3 regions of the Sporosarcina sp. NPDC096371 genome follow, and region 1 is predicted to be linked to each of the others. Evidence: riboswitches for the same ligand, from Rfam matches in the RefSeq annotation. Region 1 holds a riboswitch; each other region holds the start of a gene.
What was found. Region 1 has a riboswitch for S-adenosylmethionine ahead of ACIQ0H_RS20655 (bifunctional homocysteine S-methyltransferase/methylenetetrahydrofolate reductase). Riboswitches for the same ligand answer to the same signal wherever they lie in the genome.
Positions count from the first base shown of each region.

Region 2: linked by a shared signal. The riboswitch ahead of metA (homoserine O-acetyltransferase MetA) and the one ahead of ACIQ0H_RS20655 (bifunctional homocysteine S-methyltransferase/methylenetetrahydrofolate reductase) in region 1 are both predicted to bind S-adenosylmethionine.
Region 3: linked by a shared signal. The riboswitch ahead of ACIQ0H_RS06930 (O-acetylhomoserine aminocarboxypropyltransferase/cysteine synthase family protein) and the one ahead of ACIQ0H_RS20655 (bifunctional homocysteine S-methyltransferase/methylenetetrahydrofolate reductase) in region 1 are both predicted to bind S-adenosylmethionine.

Region 1 is NZ_JBIWFE010000012.1:44,866-48,143, reverse strand. It holds gene ACIQ0H_RS20655 (bifunctional homocysteine S-methyltransferase/methylenetetrahydrofolate reductase) at 1-1,351, opposite strand, end outside; SAM riboswitch class I at 1,476-1,583, opposite strand; gene selD (selenide, water dikinase SelD) at 2,012-3,061, shown strand; gene mnmH (tRNA 2-selenouridine(34) synthase MnmH) at 3,083-3,278, shown strand, end outside.
Region 2 is NZ_JBIWFE010000003.1:195,896-199,173, forward strand. It holds gene ACIQ0H_RS09650 (PP2C family serine/threonine-protein phosphatase) at 1-330, shown strand, start outside; gene ACIQ0H_RS09655 (hypothetical protein) at 415-594, opposite strand; SAM riboswitch class I at 916-1,023, shown strand; gene metA (homoserine O-acetyltransferase MetA) at 1,125-2,033, shown strand; gene ACIQ0H_RS09665 (hypothetical protein) at 2,094-2,810, shown strand; gene ACIQ0H_RS09670 (GNAT family N-acetyltransferase) at 2,910-3,278, shown strand, end outside.
Region 3 is NZ_JBIWFE010000002.1:196,921-200,198, reverse strand. It holds gene ACIQ0H_RS06935 (homoserine O-acetyltransferase family protein) at 1-308, opposite strand, end outside; gene ACIQ0H_RS06930 (O-acetylhomoserine aminocarboxypropyltransferase/cysteine synthase family protein) at 344-1,633, opposite strand; SAM riboswitch class I at 1,752-1,867, opposite strand; gene ACIQ0H_RS06925 (glycerol-3-phosphate acyltransferase) at 2,013-2,636, shown strand; gene ACIQ0H_RS06920 (sulfite exporter TauE/SafE family protein) at 2,695-3,278, opposite strand, start outside.

The DNA of each region.
Region 1 (3,278 bases):
ACCATGAAATCCCCTCATTGAACTGCTTAATCATTGTAATCAATTCAAAAGAAGTCATATCGAAAACAGATGTTGCGCCAGGGAAATCACCAATTTTCGTTGGATCTCCTGTAATCGCCAGTAATTCTGTAATGCCCATTGTATGCAAGCCCATGAGATGCGACTGCAAACCAATGAGATTCCGGTCTCGGCATGTCACATGGACAAGTGGTGTTGCACCTATTCTTTGTTTAACGAGTGATCCCATCGATGCATTACAAATTCGCGGAGATGCCAAGGAATTATCAGCTAACGTAATGGCATCGACACCTGCATCATGTAATGCCTGCGCCCCTTCAAAAAACTTCGCCGTATTTAAATGCTTCGGCGCATCCAGCTCAACAATAATCGAATGCCTCTTTTTCACTGTTTCAAGCAAAGTCGGTTTGTCAAGATCCCTCGACGCTGTGACGTTCACTTTCACTTTGTGCTGTTTCACTTGTTTGTCTTGCACATGCGCACGATTCGTTAGCCCCTCTACCAGTGCACGAATATGGGCTGGCGTCGTACCACAACATCCCCCTAATAGCCCAACACCCTCCTTACGGAAATGAAGCGCCAGTTTACCGAAATAATCAGGTTCGTTTTCATATGTCAATTTCCCATCCGTATAACTAGGGAAACTAGCATTTGGATACACTGCCAATAAGGCATGCTTTGGCAACGGCACCCCCTCTAAAGCTTGCAACATATGGTAAGGTCCTAATCCACAGTTGACGCCCACAACGTCTGCCCCTAGCGCCTCCAACTGTTGCAAAGCATCCGCCAATGCCAAGCCATTTTGTAACACACCTGCTTCATGCATAGAAACATTCGTAATGATTGGGATATCCGTCTCCTGACGCGCAATGCTGAGCACCGTTGTTAATTCATCAAAATCATAATACGTCTCCAAGAGAATCCCATCCACACCTTCAGAAAGTAGGCATTTCAGCTGCGCTCTGAAACTACGCTCAATCTCTTCCTTCGTGCCAATCAGTGTTTTTGAACCATGGATGCCACCAATTGTCCCAAGGATAAATGTATTTTCACCGGCAGCTCGTTTCGCAATTTCAACGGCAGCCTTATTGATTGCCTCTACACGATCTTCCAATCCATAGCGCGCTAACTTTATATAGTTGGCGCCATATGTATTCGTTTGAATGACATCTGCCCCCGCCTCAATATAGGCTTGGTGAACATGAAGCACTTGTTCAGGATGCGTCAAATTTAGCTCCTCAAAACAACGGTCCACTCCATTTGTGTAAAGCAGTGTGCCCATCGCTCCATCACCAATCAAAATACGTTCTTTCATCGCCTCTAGTAAATTCACCAACTGTATATCCCCTCTCTAGTTCCCTTGTTTATATGTTCTGTTTCAGAAATCTTTATAGAAACAAAAAAGCCTTCTCCTCTGGTTGAATAAAGGAAGAAGACTCTCATTTGAATAAGTCTATTCCTCATCTATCAAGTCAATTGCTCAACTTGCTGGAATTAGCACCGTACCAACTATGGTGGTTGCTGAGGTGTCAACGGGCCAGTCCCTATACCTCTCTAGATAAGAAAAACTATTAAATTGTTTTTATCAATTACGCCTCGGCGTAATTGCGTCCAGATTTTGAATTGTGCCCACAGGACGTGGGTATGCAGTCGTTGCGACAGGACGTCGCGAACTTAGACTGCCTGCAATTCAAAATCTGTGACATCCGCCGGAGGCTTTAACAAGGAGGAATTGAACTTCATTCCTCCCCACTCAACCGAGGTTTAAACCACGGTTGAATTAAGTTAAATTTCTATTATTGACAACCTTACGCTATTCCCCGAAAATTTGCAATACCTTTTTTGGGAAGTAATGAAATAATTCGCTACATTAGAATATGGAATAATTAGTTCCATTGGACCCACTCCGCCGCTCTGGGATGCCACTCACCAAGCATTTACCGAAAATGTGTTAAGATTAACAATAGATTTATAATTGAAAGGCGGATGCACAATGGAAAAAATAATCCCAGTAAAATTGACTTCCCTTACAACAAAAGGTGGCTGCGGCTGTAAAATTGGTCCTGCTGACTTAGCACAAGTATTACGCAGTCTTCCCGCTGCCACGCCAAATCCGAATGTACTCGTCGGTCTCGACACAAGTGATGATGCAGGTGTTTACAAACTGACAGACGACATCGCAATGGTACAGACACTGGACTTTTTCACGCCCATTGTTGACGACCCTTACGATTTCGGACAAATTGCTGCAACCAATGCCATTAGCGATGTCTATGCCATGGGGGGCACACCTCTCACTGCCCTCAATATCGTTGCTTTCCCTATCGCTACGTTAGATAAAGACATCCTCGCGGCGATTTTACGTGGAGCTGGCGATAAATTACAAGAAGCGGGTGTCACACTTGTTGGTGGTCATTCCATCGATGATCAAGAACCTAAATTCGGACTTGCCGTCACGGGTGTCGTTCATCCCGATAAAGTACGGACAAACGCAGGTGCCAAGCCCGGCGACAAACTATTATTAACAAAACCGATTGGAGTTGGTATTTACACGACGTCATTGAAAAATGGGTTATTGTCTGAAGACGAAGTTGTTGAAGTGACAAAAGTGATGACCACGCTCAACAAAACTACCGCTGAAACAATGGCCAACTACGATGTCCACGCCGCCACAGATGTGACAGGATTCGGTTTACTCGGACATACATCTGAAATGGCGAAAGCAAGTAATGTCGGCATTCACATACAAGCCAACCAAGTGCCCGTCCTACCACGTACAAGAGAACTTGCTGAAGCTGGCAAGATACCTGGAGGCACAAAAAATAACTTTGCCCACGTAGCAGAAAGTGTGACTTATTCGGATACACTAGATCAAATGGATCGCTGGATTTTATGTGATGCTGTAACTTCTGGTGGATTACTCATTGCAGTAGCAGAGCAAGAAGCCATTAAACTCTTGGACGAACTCCAACAACAAGGTGTCGATGCACGGATTATTGGAGAAGTAACCGAGGAAAACAAAGGGCATATCATCGTTTCATAATTTAGGTAGAAGGTGAAAAACATGTTTAGAGATGTAACAATAGACGAGCTATTGGCCATGCAAGCAAAGGGGCCACACACATTCATCGATGTTCGTTCCCCTAGAGAGTTTAAAGAAGCTACGATTCCAGGAAGCATCAATATTCCCGTTTTTGATGACGCAGAACGAACTGAAATTGGTACGCTTTATAAACAAGTAGGACAAGATGTTGCGATGG
Region 2 (3,278 bases), on a different contig from region 1:
CAACTGAATCAAAGACAGTTCTTCGAGTGGATTGGGCAAGTGAATACATTTGAAAAAACTGTTCCATGCTACTCATCTGGGACAAGGGAATTGAGAAAAGGGACAAATCTCATTTTCATGACAACAGATGGTTTGCTAGAATGTCCGGGTGAACCTTATGCGAATCCGCAAAATCTGGTCGAAGCGTTGAGTAAAGAAGCACTCGATGAAAGCATTTCACAGATGTTGATGGAGATTGAAAGTCAAAATGTATGGGATAGCACAACAATTATCTCCTGGCCTGTGGATGTAGAGAAGGAAGGGAGCATCCCGAGTGATTACAGGGGATGAAATAATACCCCACACAGCCTATTTCGCTGCGCGGGGTATCGTTTTTTTCATGGTAGGTTAGGCGCTATCAACGCAAAAAATGATTCACTTTCTTTTCCGCTCGTTTGGATTCATTCGCTCTCGCTTCGGTCTAAGACTGCTCAATTCCTCAAACTCGCGAGCAATCTCCTCTTGCATATCTCCCGGTTGAATCTTTTGCCTTTTCGGTGTTTGGGGTAACGAACGCGAATTGTTGGTGCTACCTTGTTTGTTGTCTCTTCCCATGAAAAAAACTCCTTTCCAACATGTAGTACCATGTTAATATGGCTCTGAAATGGTTGTTCTATTCGGAGATAGAAGCATGAAAAACATTGGAAATAGGACTAACAGGTTTGTTTGAAAAGAAATAATCATGACGGTGATCATGTCAAAATGGTGTTAACTTCTTGTATTGTCGAAAAGCGATTTTAAGTTGGGTGGAGAGTTTGCGCAAATGGTTGTAAGCTCCTCGCAGTTAGTTGGAAAATATAGCCGATATCGCCCTGAGAAAATAAAAAGACTGTTTACAATAAAAAGTTTAATAGTATAATGGAATCTAATTGAATATTCTTATCAAGAGAAGCTGAGGGAAATGGCCCGATGAAGCTTCAGCAACCTCTGACATTGTCAGAAAGGTGCTACCTCCATCAAGATTTTTTTCTTGAGAGATAAGAACTGTGAGCGTAACGCAAATCCTCCTTTCTTATCCTATAGAAAAGAGGGTTTTTTTATGCTTAAAATGCATACATAATATACTGAAAAGGGAGAGAAATCTTATGCCAATCAACATACCTGAAAGATTGCCGGCTGGGGAATTATTAAAAAAGGAAAAAATATTTGTCATGGATGAGAACCGTGCAACGTCTCAAGACATCCGACCATTGAATATTATTATTTTGAATTTAATGCCGGAAAAAGAGCGCACAGAATTGCAACTTCTGCGCTTATTGGGCAATACACCGTTGCAGGTCAATGTGACGTTTATGAATATGGCCACGCATGAATCGAAAAACGTTAGCAAGTCTCACTTAGACAATTTTTATACTACATTTGAACATATCAAACATCGACGTTTTGATGGCATGATCATTACGGGTGCGCCAATTGAGCATTTACAGTTTGAAGATGTGAATTATTGGGATGAAATGACACAGATTATGGACTGGACTAAAGAAAATGTGACGTCTGTTTTACATATTTGTTGGGGCGCACAGGCAGCATTGTATCACCATTATGGAATTGATAAATTTACCTTGCCGAAGAAATGCTCAGGAGTCTTTACTCATCGTCTATCAGACCCAACCATCGATTTGGCACGTGGGTTTAATGATGAATTTAGAGCGCCACATTCACGTTACACAGCTGTTTCTGTGGAAGAAATCGAAAATGATAAGCGTTTGCATCTACTGGCGAAGTCTGAGGATGCTGGTGCGTTCATCATCATTTCTAACGATGCTAAACACATTATGATTACGGGTCATTTTGAATATGACGCCACGACACTTGCGGAAGAGTATGCACGTGATATCCAAAAAGGTGTCGATATTGACATGCCAGAAAATTATTTTCCAAATAACGATCCAAACAAAGAACCATTAAATACATGGCGCTCCCATACTCACCTGCTCTTTTCCAACTGGTTGAATTATTACGTCTATCAAGAGACACCGTTTGAATGGGCATAACTGCTCAATGACCACCTTGTCGCAAGTTGCATAAGATAGTATGACGAGGAGGTTGGGCAAATGGGGTTGTTTATGAATAGTGATGAGCACCCAGATGTTTTTAAAAATGATGCAGCAATAGTAGCGCAAAATCAAGGCCATTCTAAAATAGATACGTTAGCGGAATGGATGCAGGAGCAACAGGAAGCGAATGCTTCACTTAATCGTCATATCAGCGACCTGGAAATGCTCCTCAAACAACAAACAAAGAACCAGTCGAATCAATTAAATAACGTTCGTAACCGTGTAAAAGAACTGCAAGACAATGATTCACGACATGGGCAATTTGAAAAAAATGTCTCAAAATCGTTGACGAAGCTGGATAAGAAACAGCAAGAACTCCATCAGATATTGGAGGATAAACATGCAGTAGACAAGGAATTCAAAATGCAAGTGGATACGATTAGCGAATCAACGAACAATATGGCGGTAAAAATGACTAGGCAGTTGGACCAACAACAACAATTAGCTAAATTAATTTTACGGCAAGAGAATGCCCAAAAAGATGTTATTAGCAGACTGGTCAATCAAGAAGGCGTGACGGAGAAAATGGGTAGGCAATTAGATCATCTCCGTAGCCTACTGTATGAACGCACCAATGTTTTAACCGAGAAATTAGAACACAGCTATACGATGACAGCCGCTTATCTAGCAAAACTATTGGCGAACGCAGAACAGCCTATGGCTCGCTTCTGGATGAATCCAAAGTCGGAAGAGAAACAAGAAAAAACTGATTGAAATGGTTATTAACTGCAAGAAAATGGTTGAAGCAACAAAGAAGCACTACGTACAGATCATGTACTTTGTGCTTCTTTGTTCATTCAAGCAATTATGGAAATGTATAAGAAAGGAATAGAGTATATGGATGAACAGCAATCTGAAAATCGAATTCAATTGAGGGAAATGGTGAAGGGTGATTGGCCCGATGTACATAAATATGCATCTATGGAAAGTGTCTGTAAATACCAACCGTGGGGGCCGAACACTGAAGAAGAGTCTTTAATGTTTATTGATGAAGTACTACAAGATGCAAAGAGACAACCACGTAGTCGTTTTGTCTTTGCAGTTTTTGAACAGGAGACAGCTACGATGATCGGCTCTGGAGAAATAACTATCAGGGATACGGTTAACCGTGAAGGAGAAATTGGATACATCTTTCACCCAGATTATTGGGGACGTGGTTATGCAACTGAAGTGGCTCTTTTA
Region 3 (3,278 bases), on a different contig from region 1:
CCATACAATTCACCCGTAGATGGATTAACAGTTGTTGGCCCAGTTGACCCCTCGCAACCTCCAAGACTATTAAAAGAAATGACGGAATACTTGCTAGTATCAATACTCTTTCCTCGACCCACAAGGCCACTCCACCAGCCTGGATCTTCTGTCGTCCCGACTGTATACTGATTTCCCGTCAATGCGTGGCAAACAAGGACAGTTTGCGCCTCAGGTCTGCCTATTCTTTCATAGGCTAGCTGGACATTTTCCAATAGAATGCCCGACTCCAATCGTAGATTCCCAATGTTCACAATTCCTGTCCCCATGTTCGTCACGCTCCTTCTTTTTCATCCAATCCGTCTCACGCGATAACCGGCGCGGCCTTGTCAATCGCCTGCGCAAGATCCGCAATGATATCATCAATCGATTCAAGCCCAACAGACAAGCGAATCAATTCCTCTTTTACACCTGCATTTTCAAGATCTTCAGCCGACAATTGCTGATGCGTCGTTGAAGCTGGGTGAATAATAAGTGATTTTGCATCTCCCACATTGGCAACATGCGACCAAATCGTAACGTTATCAATCAACTTACGACCCGCTTCACGCCCCCCTTTAATACCGAAAACGATAATCGAGCCGAAACCATTTTTCAAATACTTTTCCGCGTTACTATGTGATGGGTGGTCTTGATGACCTGTATACGTTACCCATTCCACAGACGGATGCTGCTTCAAATAATTTGCCACTTTCATAGCATTTTCATTATGTTTTTCCACTCGTAAATGTAATGTTTCAAGACCTTGCAAGAAAGCGAATGCATTGTCTGGGCTCAGGCATGGTCCAAAGTCACGCAATGCCTGCACACGTAGTTTTGTCGCAAATGCCGCACCTGCCGCGTCAATCCCATAACGAAGCCCATGATACGTTTCATCCGGCTCAGTAAACCCAGGGAACCTCCCTTGTGTCCAGTCAAATTTTCCAGCGTCGACAGCGATACCACCGATTGACGTCCCATGTCCGCCAATCCATTTCGTTGCAGAATGAATGACAACGTCTGCCCCGTAGTCGATCGGATTCGAACCATACGGTGACGGGAATGTATTATCAATTAGCAACGGAAGTCCATTCTCATGTGCAATGTTGGCAACAGCTTCAATATCAAGAACATGAAGGCTTGGGTTGCCAATCGTTTCAGCAAAAACTGCTTTTGTTTTATCCGTAATAGCCGCACGGAAGTTTTCAGGATCTGTTGCATCCACAAATTTCACATTGATGCCATAGCGTGGAAGTGACACGGCAAACAAGTTATACGTACCGCCATATAAATTGCTTGCTGCGACAATTTCATCACCAGCGCCTGCGATATTTAAAATTGAAAACGCAATCGCTGCCATTCCCGAAGATAATGCAACTGCCGCCGTTCCCCCTTCTAGTAAAGCAACGCGCTTTTCAAACACATCGACTGTCGGATTCATAATACGACTATAAATATTACCTGGTTCTTTCAAAGCAAATAGATTTTGTGCATGCTCCGTGTCTCGGAATGCGAATGAACTCGTTTTGTAGATAGGTACTGCACGTGATCCCGTTACTGGGTCTGGCACTTGCCCACCGTGTAGTAGAAGCGTTTCAGGTTGAAGTTTTGTCATTGTCATTACCTCCAGTATTTTTTTAAGGTGATTGTATGCGGAGGCGTCGGGGATATTTTTGGAAAAAAGAAATAACCCCCTTCGCTTAAGAAGAGGGTTATGCTTTCGCTTATTCCTCCTCTTATCTTTCAGACCGTTTGCACGAATCTGTAGGAAGTAGCACCTGTGCAAGTTGGTCACTTGCCGGTTGCCGGGCATCGCAGGGCCTAGTCCCTCCGCCGCTCTTGATAAGAGTTTGATAGATTTAGTTTTTCATCTTGTGGAGTAGTATAGGTGAATTCCCAATACAATGTCAAGTGTTTATTGAAAATCTTTTCTGAAACTTATATTTAATTCAAAATGCTATAATTTAAGTAATCATTCATTTGGAGGAATTGTTATGTGGTTGTGGATTGTAAGCGTCATTATTTTGGGCTATGCAATTGGATGCCTGCATGGTTCGGTTGTTGCACAGATGATTTCAGGCATTAATCTAAAAGAAACTGGGGTTAAAAATGCGGGCGCTTCGAACGCCACAATTGTGCTAGGGAAAAAGTTTGGTGCGCTCGTTGCAGCGATAGACATCGGAAAAGGTGTACTGGCTATAATACTTGCACACAGAATCGTAGTAAACGCAGGATTGCCGACCGATCAGATTTCATTGTTATTATTCGCCGCAGGTGCCGCAACGGTCATTGGGCATAACTTTCCTTTTTACATGCAGTTCAATGGCGGTAAAGGAACGGCGACTATCATTGGCGTGCTCCTTGCCCTTGATTGGCGCTTCGGACTCGTTGCATTTACGTTGTTGGTTATTGTAGCGATTGTGACAGATTTTCTTGTGTTCGGAGTTCTAATGCTATATGTGACATTCTTCGCCCTAGCATTTTGGTCAGACGGCTACTGGCCCGTTGTCGTTGCGACTTTATTATTCATGCTTGCCATTTGGAAACATATCGAGAATTTCCAGCGGATGAAGAACGGTAGTGAAAAACGGGTGTTGGCAGTATTTAAAAAGAAATAGTTAACAACGAAAAAATCGGTCCGCACCATCATTTGGCGAAACCGTTTTTTTCGTTTATTTAAAAATCTAGCCAAATTTTAATAGCCGTCCCCAAAATAAGAATGGCCAATAGCCACTGCAATACTTTCGTATTTATCTTTTGTCCAACTTTCGCTCCAAGGGGTGCCGCCAGTATACTTGCAATAATCATAATAACCGCGGGCCCATAAAGTACTTGGTCCGTCGTTATCTTACCGATTGTCGACCCGATGGAAGAGATGAACGTAATCGCGAGTGACGTTGCAATTGTCATGCGCGTCGGGATTTTCAAGACGACAAGCATAATTGGCACAAGAATGAACGCTCCGGCTGCGCCGACAACTCCTGCCCCAATTCCGACAATAAACGCCAATACTGCAGCCAACCACTTATTAAAAGTCACTTGATCGACCGGAATATCATCCAACCCTTTTTTCGGGACGAACATCATGATTGCAGCAATTGTCGCCAATAGGCCATAGACCAGATTGATAGATCCCTCAGACATTAAATCAGATCCATACCCACCTATAAAACTCCCGATTAAAATACTGGATCCCATGTACAAAATGAGTGTTTTATTAATATAACCGCTTTTACGGTATGCCCACACACCCGAAATGG